DNA from 2 places in the Streptomyces vietnamensis genome. Region 1 is predicted to be linked to the other one. Evidence: riboswitches for the same ligand, from Rfam matches in the RefSeq annotation. Region 1 holds a riboswitch; the other holds the start of a gene.
The links. Region 1 has a riboswitch for ZMP and ZTP ahead of SVTN_RS37910 (bifunctional 5,10-methylenetetrahydrofolate dehydrogenase/5,10-methenyltetrahydrofolate cyclohydrolase). Riboswitches for the same ligand answer to the same signal wherever they lie in the genome.
Positions count from the first base shown of each region.

Region 2: another riboswitch for ZMP and ZTP. It lies ahead of SVTN_RS23445 (serine hydroxymethyltransferase); the one in region 1 lies ahead of SVTN_RS37910 (bifunctional 5,10-methylenetetrahydrofolate dehydrogenase/5,10-methenyltetrahydrofolate cyclohydrolase).

Region 1 is NZ_CP010407.1:8,556,976-8,567,050, forward strand. Features, by position in the region: gene adh (aldehyde dehydrogenase) at 1-1,431, opposite strand, end outside; gene SVTN_RS37905 (GAF domain-containing protein) at 1,476-2,891, opposite strand; ZMP/ZTP riboswitch at 2,984-3,090, shown strand; gene SVTN_RS37910 (bifunctional 5,10-methylenetetrahydrofolate dehydrogenase/5,10-methenyltetrahydrofolate cyclohydrolase) at 3,119-3,973, shown strand; gene SVTN_RS44000 (hypothetical protein) at 4,498-5,328, shown strand; gene SVTN_RS43455 (SWIM zinc finger family protein) at 5,309-6,760, opposite strand; gene SVTN_RS37925 (DEAD/DEAH box helicase) at 6,757-9,816, opposite strand.
Region 2 is NZ_CP010407.1:5,185,786-5,195,860, forward strand. Features, by position in the region: gene SVTN_RS23400 (malate dehydrogenase) at 1-698, shown strand, start outside; gene SVTN_RS23405 (isocitrate lyase/PEP mutase family protein) at 780-1,514, opposite strand; gene SVTN_RS23410 (carboxymuconolactone decarboxylase family protein) at 1,511-2,005, opposite strand; gene pdxR (MocR-like pyridoxine biosynthesis transcription factor PdxR) at 2,053-3,543, shown strand; gene SVTN_RS23420 (DMT family protein) at 3,560-4,399, opposite strand; gene SVTN_RS23425 (hypothetical protein) at 4,515-4,805, shown strand; gene SVTN_RS23430 (glutathionylspermidine synthase family protein) at 4,824-6,008, shown strand; gene SVTN_RS23435 (polysaccharide deacetylase family protein) at 6,035-6,730, opposite strand; gene rocD (ornithine--oxo-acid transaminase) at 6,810-8,015, opposite strand; ZMP/ZTP riboswitch at 8,139-8,229, shown strand; gene SVTN_RS23445 (serine hydroxymethyltransferase) at 8,294-9,562, shown strand; gene trpS (tryptophan--tRNA ligase) at 9,670-10,075, shown strand, end outside.

The DNA of each region.
Region 1 (10,075 bases):
GATGCCCGACTGCTTATAGCCTCCAAAAGCACTGTGGGCCGGGTAGGCGTGGTAGCAGTTCGTCCAGACGCGGCCCGCCTGGATCGCGCGGCCCGCGCGGTAGGCGGTGTTCGTGTCGCGGGTCCAGACGCCGGCGCCGAGGCCGTAGAGCGTGTCGTTGGCCGTGCGGATCGCGTCGTCGAAGTCGGTGAAGGAGGTCACCGCCACCACAGGGCCGAAGATCTCCTCCTGGAAGATCCGCATGCGGTTGTCGCCCTCGAAGACGGTCGGCTGGACGTAGTAGCCGCCAGCCAACTCGCCTCCGTGCTCCACGATCTGGCCACCCGTCAGGATCTTCGCTCCCTCCTTCTGGCCGATCTCCAGATACGAGAGGATCTTGCGGAGCTGCTCGGCGGAGGCCTGGGCGCCGATCATCGTGTCCGTGTCCAGGGGGTGGCCCGGGACGATCTTCTCCGTGCGGGCGACGGCCGCTTCCAGGAACTCGGCGTAGTGGCCGCGCTGGACGAGGGCGCGTGAGGGGCAGGTGCAGACCTCGCCCTGGTTGAGGGCGAACATCGTGAAGCCTTCGAGGGCCTTGTCGCGGAAGTCGTCGTCCGCCGCCCACACGTCGTCGAAGAAGATGTTGGGGGACTTCCCGCCGAGTTCGAGGGTGACCGGCTTCAGGTTCTCCGAGGCGTACTGCATGATCAGCCGGCCCGTGGTCGTCTCGCCGGTGAAGGCGATCTTCGCGACGCGCGGGCTGGACGCCAGCGGCTTGCCGGCCTCCTCGCCGAAGCCGTTGACGATGTTCAGGACGCCCGGCGGCAGCAGGTCCGCGACCAGGCTCAGCCAGAAGTGCACGGAGGCCGGGGTCTGTTCGGCCGGCTTGAGGACCACCGCGTTCCCGGCGGCCAGCGCCGGGGCCAGCTTCCAGACCGCCATGAGGATCGGGAAGTTCCACGGGATGATCTGCGCGACGACGCCCAGCGGCTCGTGGAAGTGGTACGCCACGGTGTCGTCGTCGATCTCGCTCAGCGCGCCCTCCTGGGCCCGCAGCGCTCCCGCGAAGTAGCGGAAGTGGTCGATGGCGAGCGGGATGTCCGCGGCGAGCGTCTCTCGGACCGGCTTGCCGTTGTCCCACGTTTCGGCGACCGCCAGTGCCTCGAGGTTGCTTTCCATGCGGTCCGCGATCTTCAGCAGGATCCCCGCCCGCTCCGCCGGTGCCGTCCGCCCCCACGCCGGGGCCGCCGCGTGCGCCGCGTCCAGGGCGCGTTCCACGTCCTCGGCGGTGCCGCGCGCGACCTCCGTGAAGGGGCGGCCGTCGATCGGGCTGGGGTTCTCGAAGTAGCGGCCGGCCGCCGGGGCGACGTACTCGCCGCCGATCCAGTGGTCGTACCGGTCCCGGTACGACATGAGTGCGCCCTCGGTACCGGGTGCGGCGTAACGGGTCATGGGCATGGCCTCCCTGGGACGCGCCGGCCGTCCCTGGCCGGCGTTCACGCCCGAGTGTGGTGGCCCGTACGTTGCAAGTCCGTTGCACCCGCGGACAGTTCCGCCTCCAGGGAGTCGAGCCTCGCCCGTACGGGAGGAAGCTGGGCCGCCGGTACGGCCGCGCACAGCGCCCGCCAGACCAGCACGTCGTCCTCGCCCCACGCGCTGTACGCCCAGTCCGCGAGCAGCCCCGGATCGCGCCGGTCCACCAGCGCGGCCCGCAGCCTTCCCGCCAGCCGCTCCCGCAGCCGTACGACCCCGGGCGCGGTCGACGAGGGCAGCAGCGGGCCCGCGTACTCCCCGGCTGCCGCCGCGACGGCCCCCGAGGCCAGCCGTCTGTCGACCGTCGCGAAGTCCGCGTCCACCGTCCCGGCGAGCCGGTACGGGCGCGACCGCAGCACGTCGGGGCCCAGCAGCGCGCGCAGCCGGGACAGTTCCGCCCGCAGGGTCACCGGGGTGATCGACTCGTCCTCGTAGAGGAGAGTGAGGAGTTCGTCGCCGCCGACTCCCTCCGGGCGGTGCGCGAGGACCACCAGGATCTCGCTGTGGCGGCGGCTCAGCCGCAGCCGCCGCCCGCTCACCGAGAGCAACGCCTCGTCCCGGCCGAGCGCCGACAGCCTGAGCCGCCCCGGGTCCGGGGCCGGCCCGAGCAGCGCCAGCTGGGACTCGGCCGCGCGCGCCACCGCCTGCACGAAGCCGAGGCTGTGCGGGTGCGCGAGCCGTTCGCCGCCGGTGATGTCGACCGCGCCGAGCACCCGGCCGCTGTGCGGGTCGTGCACGGGGGCCGCGGCGCAGGTCCACGCCCGCACCGGACGCCGGAAGTGCTCCGCGGAGACCACCTGGACGGGACGGTCGACGGCCAGGGCGGTACCTGGTGCGTTCGTGCCCGCGGCCGCCTCCGACCAGCGTGCACCGGCCACGAAGTTCATCGCCCCGGCCTTCCGCAGGGTGCCCGGATGGCCCTCGACCCACAGCATCCGCCCGGCGGCGTCGCAGACCGCGAGGAGATGCTCCCCGTCCGTCGCGTACGCCCCCATCAGCTCCCGGATCACCGGCATCGTCGCGGAGAGGGGGTGGGCCTCGCGGTACGCGGTGAGCTCGTCCTCGTCCAGTTCCACCCGGGCCGCCCCGTCGGGGCTCACGCGCGCGCGTACCGAGCGGCGCCAGGACGCGGCCACCAGCGGGCGGGCCTCCCGGGTGCGCGGGTCGGTCTCCCGGCTCGGGTCGGTCACCCCGGCCGGGTCGGTCTCCCCGCCCGGGCCCGTCTCCGCGCTCGGGTCCGGCCCCGCCGCGTGAGGGGCGGCTTTCCCGTGCGGATCGAATTCCGCCGCCGGATCCCGTTCCGTCCGTGGCTCCGCTGCCACCCGCGCATCGCTCAACTCGGCCTCCTCGTCGAGGTCGTCCCGGCCCGTCGCGCTCATCGTGGTGCGCCCGGGGGCCGCCGACAAGCCACCGCACGCCCCGGCATATGCACCCTGTCCGGGACCGGCCCCCGACCCCTCACGTAGAGTGGGCCTCGGGCCGTGACTGGCGCTTGAGGTGGATCACCACCGGGGAGCGGCCCGGCGGAGCGTGCCCACCGGCGCGACCGTGCCGATGCCGTGCGCCTGGGCGAGAAACCGGTCAGAGACGACGCCCAGGAGTTGCCATGTCCACCAGCACCGCCACCCTCATGGACGGCACGGCCCTCGCTCGCCGCACGGTCGAGGAGACCGCCGCCCGAGCCGCCGAGATCACCCGCCGCACCGGCGTCACGCCGTGTCTCGCGACCGTCCTCGTCGGCGCGGACCCGGCCTCCGTCACGTACGTGAAGATGAAGCAGAACCGCTGCGCGAAGGCCGGAATCCGCTCCAAGCACGTCGAACTGCCCGCCGAGACCACCACCGAGGAGCTCGTCGCCGCGATCACCGCGCTCTCCGAGGACCCCGAGGTCCACGGCATCCTGCTCCAGCACCCGGTCGGCCCGCACATCGACGAGCGCGCGGCCTTCGAGGCCATCGCCCCCGAGAAGGACGTCGACGGCGTCACCATGGCCTCCTTCGCCGCCATGGGCTTCGGTCTGCCGGGCTTCGTCTCCTGCACGCCCGGCGGCATCATGCGCCTCCTCGACGCGTACGACGTCGAGCTCAGCGGCAAGCGCGCGGTCGTCGTCGGCCGCAGCGCCATCCTGGGCAAGCCGGCCGGCCTGCTGCTCCTCGGCCGCGACGCCACCGTCACCTACTGCCACTCCCGCACCCAGGACCTCTCCTCGGTCGTCCGCGAGGCCGACGTCCTCGTCGCCGCCGTCGGCAAGCCGAACTTCATCAAGGGCGAGGACATCAAGCCGGGCGCCGTCGTCATCGACGCCGGCTACAACCCGGGCAACATCGGCGACGTCGACTTCGCGTCGGCCGCCGAGCGCGCCTCCCTCATCACCCCGGTCCCGGGTGGTGTCGGTCCCATGACCATCGCCGTGCTCCTCGCCCAGACGGTCGAGGGCGCGGAGCGCCAGCTCGGCCTGTAGGCGACTGTGACGGAGTGGCGGCGGTGACGGGGCGGGGGTGGTCGCGGGGGAGCGCGCGGTCGGCGATCGTCACGATTCTGTACAGGTCGCGTCCGGCGACCGGTGAACGCTGGCCGCGCCGCCGCCGAGCGGCGAACCTGGTCCCTGTGCCCCACCCGCCGACCGTCACTCCACCGCCCGACCCGGGCGGTCCCGGCGTGTCCGCCACGCCTGCAACGCCCGATCCCACCGGTACGGGCTCCTCGCCGCGCCCTACTGGACCAGGTGCGACCGCACCTGGCTCGATCGCACCTGGCGCGACAGCACCCGGCGCAGCCGTATCCGGCCTGACCGCGCCCGGCCTGACCGCGCCCGGCCTGACCGCGCCCGGCCTGACCGCGCCCGGCCTGACCGCGCCCGGCGCGGCCGCACCTGGCTTGACTGCGTCTGGTGCGACCGAACCCCTCACGACTGAACCTCGCGCGGCCGAATCCCGCGCGGTCGAGTCGAGTCGGATTGAGCCTCGCCCGGCTGAACCCCTTGCGGTGGGGTCCCTCGCGGCCTGCGCCGAATCCGCCTGGTCGGCCCGCTTCGTGCGGCTCGGCGCGCCTCGGCCGGGACCGGCGGCTCGGCGCGCCCGCTGGTTCGGTGTGCCGCTCGTGCCGCTGCTCACGGCCACACTGGTGACCGGCGCCTTCCTGGCCGCCGGGGGCGGCGCGGAGGGCGGCGGACTCGCCGACGGCCGACCTGGCGGGGACCCGGTCGGCGCGCCGACCCCCGTCGTCACCGGCGACCCGGGATCGGCCGCCCCCACCCCGACGACCGGGGCCGGGCCGGCCGACACGCCGAGCGCGGGGACGCCCACGCGCCCCTCGACCACGGGCGGCACGCCGACCGCTACGGCCTCCGCAGGGAACCCGCGGGGCGGTACGACTCCGACGCCGCTCCGGTCCGGGAGCACCGCCCCCGCGCACACCACTCCCGCGACCGGTGCCACCCCCTCCGGACCCCCGACGGGCGACCGGCTCCCCGAACAGCCCGTGTCCTTCGAGGCACTGAGCGTCGGCGACTGCTTCGACATCGACCGCGACGCGCCGGGCACCGTCCTCCGACGGGGCTGCGACACGCCGCACCACGCCGAACTCGTCGCCCGGCCCCGCCTGGTCGGCACCTTCGCCACCGACCAGGCGGTACGCGAGGCGGCCACCCTGCTCTGCCGCGAACCGCTCCGCCGCAAGGCCGCCCTGCAGCCGCTCGGCACACGCTGGACGACCTTCGTCCAGTACCCGTACCGGACGAGTCACCTCCTCGGCGCGGACACCGTCGCCTGCAGCCTGGCCACCACCAGCGGCACGCTCAGTCACCCGCTCCAGTAGCACCGGCGGCGAACGCCGTCGCCAGGGCCGTCGCCGGGTCACGGTCCGGCGGGCCGGCCGGGGACCAGCGGGCCCCGGCCTTCAGGTACGGCCACCAGCGCCCGTCCTCGCCGAGCCGCAGCTGCGCCTCCGCGCCCACGACCGTCCACCGCGCGCCGCCCGCACGCCGCAGCACCGGCCGCTCGTCGTCCGCCCAGGCCTCGGCGAGCCGGACACCGGCCCGGTCCAGCGCCTCGGCGTCCGGCGTCCACTCCTCGTCCAGTACGGCGAGGGCGGCGGCGCCCCCGAACCGCCACGCGCGCGTGGCCGCGTCCAGCTCCGCCCGCGACCGGCCCGAACCGGAGGCGAGCCGCGCCGCGATCCAGGGCACGGGGCCGTTCGCCGCGAGCCGGACCGCGTCCTGAGCGACCGTCAGACCCGTCTCGATCAGCTCCGCCTCGATCAGCCCCGTCTCGATCAGCTCCGCCTCGATCAGCCCCGCTTCGATCAGCCCCGCTTCGATCAGCCCCGCTTCGGTCAGGCGTGCCTCGGCCGGAACCGTCGTGGTTCCGTGTCCGCCGCCGGCCCCCAGAACCGCGCCGAGCAGCCGCTGCGCGCGCGTCGCCGCGTCCGCCGCGAGGAACTCGAGCGCGGCCGGATCGACCCCCGGCTCCGGCGGCGTGTCGGTGTCCAGGGACGGCGACCGGCCCGGCGCGGCCGGGACGACCGGAGGGGCGGGCAGCGGCGGCACGAGGAACCCAGCCGCGAACACCTCCTCGGCCGACACGCCGGGCATCCCGCCGACCCCCTCGTGCCGGCTCGACGCCTTCTCCCCGGGACCCGAAGCCCGCGAGGCACTGCGCGCCTGCAGCTGCTCCAGGAGAGTGCGCTCGCCGCGTCCCCGCATCAGGAGGAGGACGAACGGATCCTCGTCGAGGAGGCGGGCGACCTGGTAGCAGAGCGCCGCCGTGTGCGGACAGTGGTCCCAGGCCTCGCAGTCGCACTCCGCCTCCAGATCACCGATGCCCGGCAGCAGGTCGAGCCCGGCCGCCGCCGCGTCCTCCACCAGGTGCGGGGGCATCTCGCGGTCGAGGAGCGCCGCGATGTGACCCGCGCTGTCCACGGCGAGGTCGAGGAGCCGCTCCCACTGCTCCTCGGAGAACTCCCGCACCAGCACGTCGCCGCGGTACGTCGTCCCGTCGCGGTCCTTGACCATCGCCGTGATCCGGCCGGGCCGCACCGAGACGGCGCCCACCGCCCCCGCGCGCGCGTGCCGACGCCCCGCCTTGAGCTGTTGCCCGTCGAGCGCGCTGTCCTCCAGGGCCTTCAGCCACGCCCGTCCCCACCAGGTGCGGGTGAACGCTCCGCCCTGCGCCGGCGGCAGCGCCTCGAACGTCCGCTCCTCGTCACCGTGTCCGTGCCCGTGGCCGCGCCCCTGTCCGTACCCGCTCATCGTCCGTCCCCTCGCAGTCGCACCAGCTCCGCCAGTTCGGCATCGGTCAGTTCGGTCAGTTCCGGCGGGGTGTCGCCGCCGGTCCCGAGGACGGTGTCCGCCAGCTCCCGCTTGCGGTCGAGCATCGCGGCGATCCGGTCCTCGATCGTGCCCTCGGCGATCAGCCGGTGGACCTGCACCGGCCGGTCCTGGCCGATCCGGTACGCCCGGTCGGTGGCCTGTGCCTCCACGGCCGGGTTCCACCAGCGGTCGTAGTGCACGACGTGTTCGGCGCGGGTCAGGTTGAGCCCCGTCCCCGCGGCCTTCAGGGAGAGCAGGAAGACCGGGACGTCCCCGCTCTGGAAGCGGGCGACCATCGCCTCGCGCTCGGCGACCGGCGTGCCGCCGTGCAGGAACTGCGTCCGTACGCCCCGCGCCGCGAGATGCGCCTCCAGGAGCCGGGCCATCCCCACGTACTGGGTGAAGACCAGGGTGCACGCGCCCTCGGCGAGGATCGTGTCGAGCAGTTCGTCGAGCAGTTCCAGCTTGCCCGAGCGGCCCTCGATCCTCGGCCGCTCCTCCTTGAGGTACTGGGCGGGGTGGTTGCAGATCTGCTTGAGGCCCGTCAGGAGCTTCACGACGAGGCCCCGGCGCTCCATGCCGTCCGCCTCGGCGATGGCCGCAAGGGTCTCCCGTACCACCGCCTCGTACAGACCGGTCTGCTCGGGCGTCAGGGAGACGGTCCGGTCGGTCTCGGTCTTCGGCGGCAGCTCGGGGGCGATACCGGGATCGGACTTGCGCCGGCGCAGCAGGAAGGGGCGCACGAGCGCGGCGAGCCGCGCGGCGGCGGCCGGGTCCCGCCCGCCCTCGACGGCCGCGGCGAACCGGGTCCGGAAGGCGCCCAGGCCGCCGAGCAGGCCCGGGGTGGTCCAGTCGAGGATCGCCCACAGCTCGGAGAGGTTGTTCTCCACCGGCGTGCCGGACAGCGCCACGCGCGCGCGTGCCCCGATGGTCCGCAGCTGTCGGGCCGTCGCCGAGTACGGGTTCTTGACGTGCTGCGCCTCGTCCGCGACGACCAGCCCCCAGTTCCGCGCGGCCAGCCGCTCGGCGTCGAGCCGCATCGTGCCGTACGTGGTGAGCACGAAGCCGCCGTCGGCGAGCTCCTCCAGATCACGGGCCGCGCCGTGGAAGCGGCGCACCGGTGTGCCGGGCGCGAACTTCTCGATCTCCCGCTGCCAGTTGCCCATGAGCGAGGTCGGGCAGACGACGAGGGTGGGTCCGGCGGACGCCGGGTCGGCCTGCCGGTGCAGATGCAGGGCGATGACGGTGATCGTCTTGCCGAGACCCATGTCGTCGGCGAGACAGCCGCCGAGGCCGAGCGAGGTCATCCGGTGGAGCCAGTCGAGTCCGCGCAGCTGGTAGTCGCGCAGGGTCGCGGCGAGCGCCGGGGGTTGTGCGATCTCCGGCCGTTCGCCCTCGGGTTCGCCGAGGCGCTCCCGCAGCCGCTCCAGCCAACCCGTCGCCGCCACCTCGACGGGGCGTCCGTCCACCTCGGTCGTGCCGGTGAGCACGGCCGAGAGGGCGTCCACCGGCGTGACCTTGCGGTCCTGGTGGGCACGGGCACGGCGCACCTCGGCCGGATCGACGAGGACCCAGCGGTCGCGCAGCCGTACGAGGGGCCGTCCGGCTTCGGCGAGCCGGTCGAGCTCGGCGCGGGTGAGTTCGTGGTCGCCGACGGCGAAGCGCCAGTTGAAGGCGAGCAGGGAGTCCGCGGCGAGGAAGGAAGGCAGCGCGGAGGCGCGGGCGGCGTCGGTGGGGTCCGAAGCGTCTGTGGGGGCGTCGGCGCCGAGTCCGACGCCCTCACCGAATCCGGCTCCGACCCCGCTCCCGGCTTCCACCGGCCCGATCACCGCGCGCGCGGTGAGCCGGTCGGCCAGTTCGCGCGGCCAGTGGACCTGGACGCCCGACGCCGTGAGGGCCTCGGCCGCCGGGCCCAGCAGCTCCGCGACCTCCTCGTCGGCGAGTTCGACGGTGTCGGGTACGGCCGCCGACAGGAGCGGGGACAGCGGCGGCCAGGCGCGGGCGGCGCGCCGCAGGGCGAGGAGGGCGTCCATCCGGGCCCGGGGGCCGAACGCGGCCCCGGCCCGGCCGGAGCCCGCCCACACCTCCGCCGCGTCCGCGACCAGGGTCGGGTCGGCGACCCCGTGCAGCTGGAGCACCGCCCGGAAGCCGGGCGCCTCCTGCGCCTCCGCGCTGAAGCCGGGCAGTTCGAGCCGGAGCGAGAGCCGGACGCCCGCGTCGTGCACCGCCGCCACATCGGCGGCCCAGGCCCGCTGTTCGGGCACGCTCTGCGGCGCGTCGGCCGCGAAGGCGGGCCCGCCGGCCGCGAGCGGAGCCGCCGGGGTACGGGGCAGCGTGTCGGCCACCGCGTCGGCGAAGGCCCGGAGCAGCGCCTCGGGCTCGGGCAGCAGCAGTGGCTCGTCACCGGCCTCGGGTACGGCGCCGGACAGAGGTACGGCGTCGGCCCCGGGTACGGCGACGGACAGGGATACGGCGCCGGCCCCGGGTACGGCGACGGACAGGGGTACGGCGTGCGCGGCGGGCGGCATCGACGCGGCGAGCGTGCGGAGTTCGGCCAGCTCCCCGGGGCCGAGCGGCCCGGCGCGCCACGCGTCGTGGTCGCCGGGCGTGATGCCGGGCAGCAGCAGGCCGCGCGCGACGAGGTCGAGGGCGAAGAGGGCCGCGGCACCCCAGAAGGCGGTCGCGGGGGAGGCGGCGTCCGAGAACCGGGCACGGGCGAGCAACGGCAGGGCGTCCCGTACGGACAGGGTGCGGGCGGGGACGGTCACGGCCTGGAGCGAGCCGCCGTCGACGACCATGATCCCGGTGTCGCCCGACGGAGCGCCGTCGGCGCCCGACAGCGGTTCGCCGTCCGGTGACCAGAAGGCGATGCGTCCGGCGCGGGGCGGATCGGCAGGGAGGAAGAGGGCGGAGTGACGGAGGAGTTCGTGTACGGGGGAAGGTTCTCGGGGGGCGGGTTCGCGGGCCGGTTCATGGGATCCGTGCGAGAGCGACAACGCATTCCTCAAATTTGACTACCTGGAGACCGAGTCGCCGAGGATACCCCACGAAGTCGCCGGAAGTGCGCCCCCATCAGGTGATCCGCGTCATACGCGCCGGGCTCTCGCGGCGGGGTGGGGACTGCCCCACCCCCACCCCCCGGTGCGCCCCCGGCCATGGACGGGTGGTGACGCCATGGCCCCGGACGATCACGGATCCGTACGTTTCTGGACAGGCGCCCACCGATCCACCGACCGACAGAAACCGGAGCCCGCC
Region 2 (10,075 bases), 3.4 Mb from region 1:
AGCGCGGCGACCTGCTCGCCGCCAACGGCGGCATCTTCAAGCCGCAGGGCGAGGCCATCGCCGCCCACGCCGCGGACGACATCAAGGTCCTGGTCGTCGGCAACCCGGCCAACACCAACGCCCTGATCGCCCAGTCCGCCGCCAAGGGCGTCCCGGCCGAGCGCTTCACCGCGATGACCCGCCTGGACCACAACCGCGCCCTGACGCAGCTGGCCCAGAAGACCGGCTCCTCGGTCGAGGACATCAAGCGCCTCACCATCTGGGGCAACCACTCCGCGACCCAGTACCCGGACATCTTCCACGCGCAGATCGCCGGCAAGAACGCCGCCGAGATCGTGAACGACGAGGCGTGGCTGGCCGAGCAGTTCATCCCGACCGTCGCCAAGCGCGGCGCCGCGATCATCGACGCCCGTGGCGCGTCCTCCGCGGCCTCCGCCGCCAACGCCGCCATCGACCACGTCTACACCTGGGTCAACGGCACCGCCGAGGGCGACTGGACCTCCATGGGCGTCCCGTCCGACGGCTCCTACGGCGTCCCGGAGGGCCTGATCTCCTCCTTCCCGGTCACCTGCAAGGACGGCAAGTACGAGATCGTCCAGGGCCTGGAGATCAACGACTTCTCCCGCGCCCGCATCGACGCCTCCGTGCAGGAGCTCGTCGAGGAGCGCGACGCGGTCCGCGAGCTCGGCCTGATCTGAAGCTGAGTCCGGCTTCATAGTCCCGGCGCCCCCGGGCCGTACGACCGACCGTACGGCCCGGGGGCGCCGTTTCATGTGTCCTCAGAGGCCGTTCGTCTCCCGGAGGCTCGTCGCCAGGGACGTCACGTCCTCCAGGGCCCGCACAAGCAGGCCGTCCCCGAAGGTGATCCTGGTGGCACCCAGGCGGCCCAGTTCCGGGAAGGACGGGCCGCCCCGTACCGCCAGCGCGTTGACCGGCAGGTCGCCGAGGGCGGCGCGCAGGGCCGGGAGGTCGGTGGGCGGGGCCGCGATCGGGTAGACGCAGTCCGCGCCCGCCGACGCGTAGAGCCCGGCCCGGGCGATCGCCTCCGCCAGGGGGTCGGACGCCCCGCGGATGTACACGTCCACGCGCGCGTTGACGAAGAGTCCGGAGCCCGCCGCGGCCCTCACCTCCGCCAGCCAGTCCGCGTGCGCCTGCGGGTCCTTGAGCGCCCGGTCGGGGCCGCTGTCCTCCAGGTTGACGCCGACCGCCCCGGACTCCCGCACCCGTTCGACCAGTTCGGCCGCCGGAAGGCCGTAGCCGCCCTCCAGGTCCGCCGTGACGGGTACGGAGACGGCGCGGACGATCCGCGCCACCGCGGCGAACATCTCCGCCGCCGGGGTCGCCCCGTCCTCGTACCCGAGGGAGGCCGCGATCCCCGCGCTCGGCGTGGCGAGCGCCGGATGTCCGGCCGCCTCGAAGGCGCGGGCGCTCGCCGCGTCCCACGGGCCGGGCAGCACGAGCGGACCGTCGGCGGGCCGGTCCCGGTGGAGGGCCCGGAACGTCTCGGCGCTCATGCGGGGCGCGGGGTGTAGTGGCCGGGCGTCATCCGGGTGGTGACGCCGATCCGGTTCCAGGCGTTGATCGTGACGATCGCGGCGATGACCCGGGCGAGCTCGGTCTCGTCGAAGTGCGCGGCGGCCTTCGCGTACACCTCGTCGGGGACGAAGCCGTCGGTGAGGACGGTGACGGCCTCGGTGAGGGCGAGCGCGGCGAGCTCGCGCTCGGTGTAGAAGTGCCGGGACTCCTCCCAGGCGGCCAGCTGCACGATCCGCTCGATGCTCTCGCCCTCGGCCAGCGCGTCCTTGCTGTGCATGTCGATGCAGAACGCACAGCGGTTGATCTGCGAGGCCCGGAGCTTGATCAGGTGGTACAGGGTCGGGTCGATGTCCTTCGCGGCCGCCGTCTCCAGCCGGATCATGGCCCGGTAGAACTCGGGGAGGTGCTCGGCGAGGGGCATGCGGGGTGCGTGCTCGTGGGCGTACTGCTCGGTGAGTGCCGTCGTCATGCCGTCCACCGTACGAAGCCGATGGCTCAGCGGTATGGTCCATTTCCATGGCGAACGAGTGGGCCAGTTTCGGGGCCGACCTCCATCTGGAAGTCCGCGGCACCCGGCTCCGCGCGGGCCTCATGGACGCCCTGCGGGAGGCGGTCCGCAGCGGGCGCCTGGAGGCCGGTACGCGGCTGCCGTCCTCCCGCCAGCTCGCCGCCGACCTCGGCATGGCCCGCAACACCGTCGCCGACGCGTACGCCGAGCTGGTCGCCGAGGGCTGGCTCACCGCCCGGCAGGGCTCCGGGACCCGCGTCGCCCGCCGGACCGCGCCCCGCGCGCCGGAGCTCTCCGGCCCGCCGTCCCGCACGCCCGCGCCGTCGTTCCCCAAGCTCTCGGCTTCGCTCGAGCAGGGGAGACCCCATTCGCCGCACCCGTCGGCCCCGCCGGCCGGTACGGGCCGGCCCGCCGCACCCGTGCACAACCTCAACTCCGGCACCCCCGACCTCGCCTCCTTCCCGCGCGCCGACTGGCTCAAGGCGTACCGCCGGGCCCTCACCGACGCCCCCAACGAGGCCTTCGGGTACGGCGACCCGCGCGGCAGGCCCGAACTGCGCGCCGCGCTCGCCGAGTACCTCGCCCGCGCCCGGGGCGTGCACGCCCGGCCCGAGCGGATCGTGATCTGCGCGGGCTTCGTGCACGGCCTGATGCTGATCGGCCAGGTGCTGCGGGCCCGGGGCGTACGGGACGTGGCCGTCGAGTCGTACGGGCTCGGGCTCCACGACGACCTCCTGAGAAGGGCCGGACTCGGCACGCCCGTCCTGGCCTTCGACGAACACGGCACGAGGACCGAGGAGTTGGCCGCCCTCGACGGGTGCGGCGCGGTCCTCATGACGGCCGCCCACCAGTACCCATTGGGCGGCGCCCTGCCCCCGGACCGGCGGGCGGCGGTCGTCGACTGGGCGCGGGCCTCCGGCGGCTTCGTCCTGGAGGACGACTACGACGGGGAGTTCCGCTACGACCGGCAGCCGGTCGGAGCCCTCCAGGGCCTCGACCCCGAGCGCGTCGTCTACTTCGGCACCGCGAGCAAGTCCCTCGCGCCCGGCCTCCGCCTCGCCTGGATGGTCCTGCCGAAGGGCCTGGCGACGGAGGTGGCGGCGGCGAAGGGGGACGTGGACTGGTCGTCGAGCGCGCCGGACCAGCTGGCGTTCGCGGAGTTCCTGCGCTCGGGGGCGTACGACCGGCACGTACGGGCGATGCGGCTGCGCTACCGGCGGCGCCGCGACCAGCTGGTGGCGGCCGTCGCCGCGCACTCCCCGGAGACCCGGGTCAGCGGCATCGCGGCCGGCCTCCACGCCGTCCTGGCCCTCCCGCCCGGCACCGAGCAGGCCACCCTGCGGGCCGCCGCCTGGCGCGGCCTCGCCGTCCAGGGCGTCAACCAGTTCCGCCGCCCCACGGTGCCGCCCACCCTCGACGGCCTCGTCGTCGGCTACGCCACACCTCCGGACAGCGGCTGGCAGGGCGCCCTCCGGGCCCTGTGCGGCGTACTGCCCTGAGGGCTCACGCGGCCGGTCAGGACGGGGCGATCGTCTCCGGGGAGGGGACCGGGGCCGGCGCCTCGCCGAAGCGGGCCAGGGTCAGGGAGCCCGCCACCGCCACGGCGAAACCGAGGATCGCCAGCCAGTTGAGCCCCTCCCGCGTACGGTCCCCGAGCCAGGCCACCCCCACGATCGCGGGGCCGATCGTTTCTCCCAGCACCGCGCCCGCCGTCGCCGTGGTCACCGAGCCGCGCTGGAGCGCCGAGGTCAGCAGCATGAACGCGGCCCCGCCGCCGACGAGGAGCGCGTACCAGACGGGATCGGTGAAGTCGATGCCGTCGATCAGCCGGACCGCGATCTCCACCACCCCGAAGCCGAAACCCGCCCCGAGACCGAGGACGAGCGCCCGGGACCGCGCCGGCAGCCGGCCCGCCGCCATGCCGAGCAGCAGGACCCCGAAGGAGATCCCGAGCAGCGCCCAGCGCAGCGCCTCCGAGACGTCCCGGTGGCCCTCCTTGCCGGAGGCGAGCGCCAGCATCGCGAGCCCCGCGCAGACCACGGCGACGGCCGCCCACTCCACCCGGCTCAGCCGCACCTTGAGGACACGGGAGGCGATGACCGCCGTGACCGCCAGACTCGCGGCGAGCGCCGCGCCCACCACGTAGATGGGGAGCGTCCGCAGCGCCACGATCTGCAGCACGAAGCCCAGGCCGTCCGCCCCGAGGCCGGCCAGATAGCGCCACTGCCTAAGGGCCCGCCACATCAGCGCGACGTCGACGCCGCCGCCCGTCCCCGGCTCGGCGGCACGGGCGGCCATCGCCTGGAGGACCGAGGCCGCGCCGAAGCAGACGGACGAGGCCAGCGCACAAATCATCCCGAGTAGCACGAACCGACTCTAGGGCGTGCGGCCGGAAATCAGAGGCCGGAAATCACCGGCCTACACTGTGCGGTCGCGGCGCGTTCGCGAGGGCGAAGGGGAGGCGACGGACATGCGGAAGCTGAGGTCGAGCACGGTGGTGCTCGGCGGGATGGGCGTGCTCGCGGCGACGATCACCGCGTGCGGTTCGGAGCCGGACAAGCGGTGCGTGGACCCGCTGACCCGGGAGGAGCTGCCCAGCTACCGCTGCGAGAGCGGCGGCGGGAGCGACGGCAACAGCAGCACCCGCGGCTCGTACTACTACGGCGGCACCGTACGCGACCGCAAGGTGAGCGGCGGCAGCTTCGACAAGACCGCCGTGGACACCGGCGGCTTCGGCTGCTCCGGCACCGGCGGCGGCTGAGGCGGGCCGGCGCGCACCATGGAACGCCACACCATCGAGCCCAGGCCCGGCTGGCAGCAGACGGTCGAGGAGCAGGGGCTCGTCTACCCGCTGACCCGCTACCCGGACGGTTCGCTGCGCCCGTACTGGGACGAGAGCGCGTACTACTCCTTCTCGCTGCCCGAGGTCGAGGCCCTGGAGGAGGTCGTCGAGGAGCTGCACGCCCTGTGCCTGGCGGCGGCCGAACACATCGTCGAGCAGAACCGTTTCGCCGAGCTCGGGATCACCGACCCGAAGCTGGCGGGCCTGGTCGCCGAGTCCTGGCGGCGCCGCGCCGAACTCCCCTCCCTGTACGGCCGCTTCGACCTGCGCTACGACGGCACCGGCCCGGCCAAGATGCTGGAGTACAACGCCGACACCCCGACCTCCCTCGTGGAGGCCGCGAGCCCGCAGTGGTTCTGGATGGAGGAACGGTTCCCCGGCGCCGACCAGTGGAACTCCCTCCACGAGCGGCTCGTCGACGCCTGGAAGCGCCAGGCCCATCTGCTCCCGCCCGGCCCCCTGCACTTCGCCCACTCGGACGGCGACGAACTCGGCGAGGACCTGATGACGGTCGCGTACCTGCGCGAGACCGCCCAGCAGGCCGGGATCGACACCGAGATGCTCTCCGTCGAGCGGATCGGCTGGGACCGGCTCTCGCGCCGCTTCGTCGACGACCGGCTCCGCTTCATCCGCAGCTGCTTCAAGCTCTACCCGTGGGAGTGGCTGACCACCGACCGCTTCGGCCGGCACGTCCTGGACACCCTCGACAACGGCGGCGGCACCGGCACCACCTGCTGGATCGAGCCCGCCTGGAAGATGCTGCTCTCCAACAAGGCGCTCCTCGCGATCCTGTGGGAGCTGAACCCGGGCCACCCCAACCTGCTGCCCGCCCACCTCGACGGGCCGCGCGAACTCGCCGCCACCACCGGCTGGGTCGCCAAGCCGCTGCTCGGCCGCGAGGGCGCGGGCGTCACCCTGCACGAGGCCGGCACGGAGCCCTTCGTACGGGACGGGGAGGCCTGCTGCTACCAGGAGCTGGCCCCGCTGCCCGACTTCGACGGCAACCGGGTGGTGCTCGGCGCGTGGGTCGTCGAGGACGAGGCGGCGGGGCTCGGCATCCGGGAGTCGGCGGGCCTCGTCACCGACGAGTACGCCCGCTTCCTCCCGCACGTGATCCTGTAGCCGGGGCTGCTCGGGCCTCCTCGGGCCTACTCGGGGACGTACTCCCGCAGCGGCGCCGGCTTCAGGCCCGCCGCCTCCGCCGCGTCCAGGGCCCGCTTCAGGTCCTGCGCCACCGTCTCGTTGAAGTGCAGCAGGATGATGTCGCCGGCCTTGAGCCGCGGGGTCGGCGGGGTCCACTGGCCCCAGGTCGTCAGGTCGTACGTCCACGTGACCAGCGCCTTCGCCCCGCACTCCCGCGCGGTGGTCCGGGTGGTCGCGTCGTACGTGCCGTACGGCGGGCGCAGCAGCCGCGGTCCGTCGCCGAACTGCGCGAGGTGCTGCTCGCGGGCCCCGCACACCTCCGCCTTCTGCCCGGCGGCGTCGAGGGTGGTCAGGTCCGGGTGGTCGACGGTGTGGTTCTCGACGCGGGAGCGGCCCTGGTCGAGCAGGGTGTGGAAGTAGCCGGAGTCGTACGAGTACGCCCCGGGCAGCAGGAAGAGCGACGCGGGTACCCGGCGGTCGAGCAGCAGCCGCGCGGCGGCGGGATCGTGGTACCAGCCGTCGTCGATCGTGATGAAGACGACCGGGTCGGTGGTCTCCACGTGGGAGACCACCGGGACGGGCTCGGGCCAGGCCGCCTCCGGGGCGGCGTGCGCGGGTCCGGTGAACGCGCCGAGGAGCGCGAGCGGGACGAGGGCGGCGAGCGCGGCACGCACGGCGTGACGCAGACGGAGTCTCGGCATGGCGGCATCATTGGCCTAGACCAAGTCCGGTGTCAATGAGTCGAGTTGACGGCTCGCCACCCCCTCCAAACGGACGCCGTCAGTCCGACAAGACCCCCCGCAACTGCTCGAGACCCCAGTCCAGGTCCTCCTTGCTGATCACCAGCGGCGGAGCGATCCGGATCGTCGACCCGTGGGTGTCCTTCACCAGGACCCCCCGCTCCATCAGCCGCTCCGAGATCTGCCGGCCCGTGCCCTTCGACGGCACGATGTCCACGCCGGCCCACAGCCCGCGCCCGCGCACCGCCTCCACCGCGCCGCCGCCCACGAGCAGCCCCAGCTCCGCGTGGAGGTGCTCGCCCAGCTCCGCCGCCCGCTCCTGGAACTCGCCCGTCCGCAGCATCGCGATCACCTCCAGGGCCACCGCGCAGGCCAGCGGGTTCCCGCCGAACGTCGACCCGTGCTCACCCGGCCGGAAGACCCCGAGGACGTCACGGTCGGCCACCACCGCCGACACCGGCACCACCCCGCCGCCCAGCGCCTTCCCCAGGACGTACACGTCCGGCACCACGCCCTCGTGCTCGCACGCGAACGTCCGCCCCGTCCGGCCGAGCCCCGACTGGATCTCGTCCGCCATGAACAGCACGTTCTTCCGGCGGGTCAGCTCCCGCACCCCCGCCAGATAGCCGGCCGGCGGGACCAGGACCCCCGCCTCGCCCTGGATCGGCTCGATCAGCACGGCCACCGTGTGCGCGGTGACCGCCGCCTCCATCGCCGTCAGATCCCCGTACGGCACGATCTCGAAGCCCGGCGTGTACGGCCCGTAGTGGTCGCGCGCCTCGTGGTCCGTCGAGAAGCTCACGATCGTCGTCGTCCGGCCGTGGAAGTTGTTCGCCGCCACCACGATCTTCGCGTGCCCGTCCGGCACGCCCTTCACCTCGTACCCCCACTTCCGGGCGGTCTTCACGGCCGTCTCGACCGCCTCCGCCCCCGTGTTCATCGGCAGCACCGCCTCCTTCCCGCACAGCTCCGCGAGCTGCGCGCAGAACTCGGCGAACCGGTCGTGGTGGAAGGCGCGCGAGGTCAGCGTCACCCGCTCCAGCTGCGCCTTCGCGGCGTCGATCAGACGCCGGTTGCCGTGCCCGAAGTTGAGCGCCGAGTACCCGGCGAGCATGTCGAGATAGCGACGGCCCTCGACATCGGTCATCCAGGCGCCGTCCGCCGAGGCGACGACGACCGGAAGGGGGTGGTAGTTGTGAGCGCTGTGCGCGTCCGCGGAAGCGATCGCGTCTTCTGTCCTCGACACGGGATCTCCGTTCGTCCTGCGGCTCGGGGGGTGGCTCGTCCCCAGGGGGCTGTGGCCCCTTTCTTATCGTCGCTCGGATGCCGGACAGGGAAACCTCGGCGACGGCGCGCCAGCTACCCTGGAAACACGCACGGCGACTGGCGTACGGGGAAGCGACCCCGGGGAAGCCGCGCGCGCTCCACCACACGAGGTGCCGCTCGCCTGGGCATCACGGGCCCCCGGTCCCGTGCGCACCTCAGCCCCGGGACCGTTCCGCCGAACGCCCGGAGGACACCACCATGACCGCACCGCAGCAGCACCCCGCACTCACCGCCGCCGACCCCGAGCTCGCCGCCCTCGTCGGCGCCGAGGAACGGCTCCAGGCCGAGACCCTGCGCCTCATCCCCAGCGAGAACTACGTCTCCGCCGCCGTCCTCGAAGCCTCCGGCACCGTCCTCCAGAACAAGTACAGCGAGGGCTACCCCGGCCGCCGCTACTACGAGGGCCAGCAGAACATCGACCAGGTCGAGACCCTCGCCATCGAGCGCGCCAAGGCCCTCTTCGGCGTCGACCACGCCAACGTCCAGCCCTACTCCGGCTCCCCGGCCAACCTCGCCGTCTACCTCGCCTTCGCGAAGCCCGGCGACACCGTCATGGGCATGGCCCTGCCGATGGGCGGCCACCTCACCCACGGCTGGGGCGTCTCCGCCACCGGCACCTGGTTCCAGGGCGTCCAGTACGGCGTGCGCAAGGACAACGGGCTCATCGACTTCGACCAGGTCCGCGAGCTCGCCCTCAAGGAGCGCCCGAAGGTCATCTTCTGCGGCGGCACCGCCCTGCCCCGCACCATCGACTTCGCCGCCTTCGGCGAGATCGCCCGCGAGTCCGGCGCCGTCCTCGTCGCCGACGTCGCCCACATCGCCGGCCTCATCGCCGGCGGCGCCCACCCGTCCCCGGTCGGGCACGTGGACGTCATCTCCACGACCACCCACAAGACCCTCCGCGGCCCGCGCGGCGCCATGCTCATGTCCACCGAGGAGCACGCCAAGGCCCTCGACAAGGCCGTCTTCCCCGGCCTCCAGGGCGGCCCGCACAACCAGACCACCGCCGCCATCGCCGTCGCCCTCCGCGAGGCCTCCCAGCCCTCCTTCCGCGACTACGCCCACGCCGTCGTCGCCAACGCCAAGGCCCTCGCCGAGGCGCTCCTCGCCCGCGGCTTCGACCTGGTCTCCGGCGGCACCGACAACCACCTGATCCTGATCGACCTCACCCCCAAGCAGGTCCCGGGCAAGATCGCCGCGAAGGCCCTCGACCGGGCCGGGATCGTCGTCAACTACAACACCGTCCCTTACGACCCCCGGAAGCCCTTCGACCCCTCCGGCATCCGCATCGGCACCCCGTCCCTCACCTCCCGCGGCCTGACCGTCGCGCACATGCCGCAGGTCGCCGAGTGGATCGACCGCGCGGTGGCCGCCGCGGGCACGGGCGACGAGGAGACCCTCGCCGCCGTCCGCGCGGAGGTCGCCGACCTGATGGCCGCGTTCCCGGCCCCGGGCCTCCCCGTCTGACGCACCGGCGTCCGACCCGCCCCCCGCTCCTTCGGGAGCGGGGGATTGTGTCGCGCGTCTCATCGGCCTTGATGGGTTCGGCCCCGACACCTGAGAGAATGATGTGCATGGCCTCTGACAGTCCCCGTGTGCTCTCCGGAATCCAGCCCACCGCAGGCTCGTTCCACCTCGGCAACTACCTCGGCGCCGTCCGCCAGTGGGTCGCCCTGCAGGAGACCCACGACGCCTTCTACATGGTCGTCGACCTGCACGCGATCACGGTCCCGCAGGACCCCGCCGAGCTGCGCGCCAACACCCGGCTCGCCGCCGCCCAGCTGCTCGCCGCCGGTCTCGACCCCGAGCGCTGCACCCTCTTCATCCAGAGCCACGTCCCCGAGCACGCACAGCTCGGCTGGGTCATGAACTGCCTCACCGGCTTCGGCGAGGCCTCCCGCATGACCCAGTTCAAGGACAAGTCCGCGAAGCAGGGCGCCGACCGCGCCACCGTCGGCCTCTTCACGTACCCGATCCTCC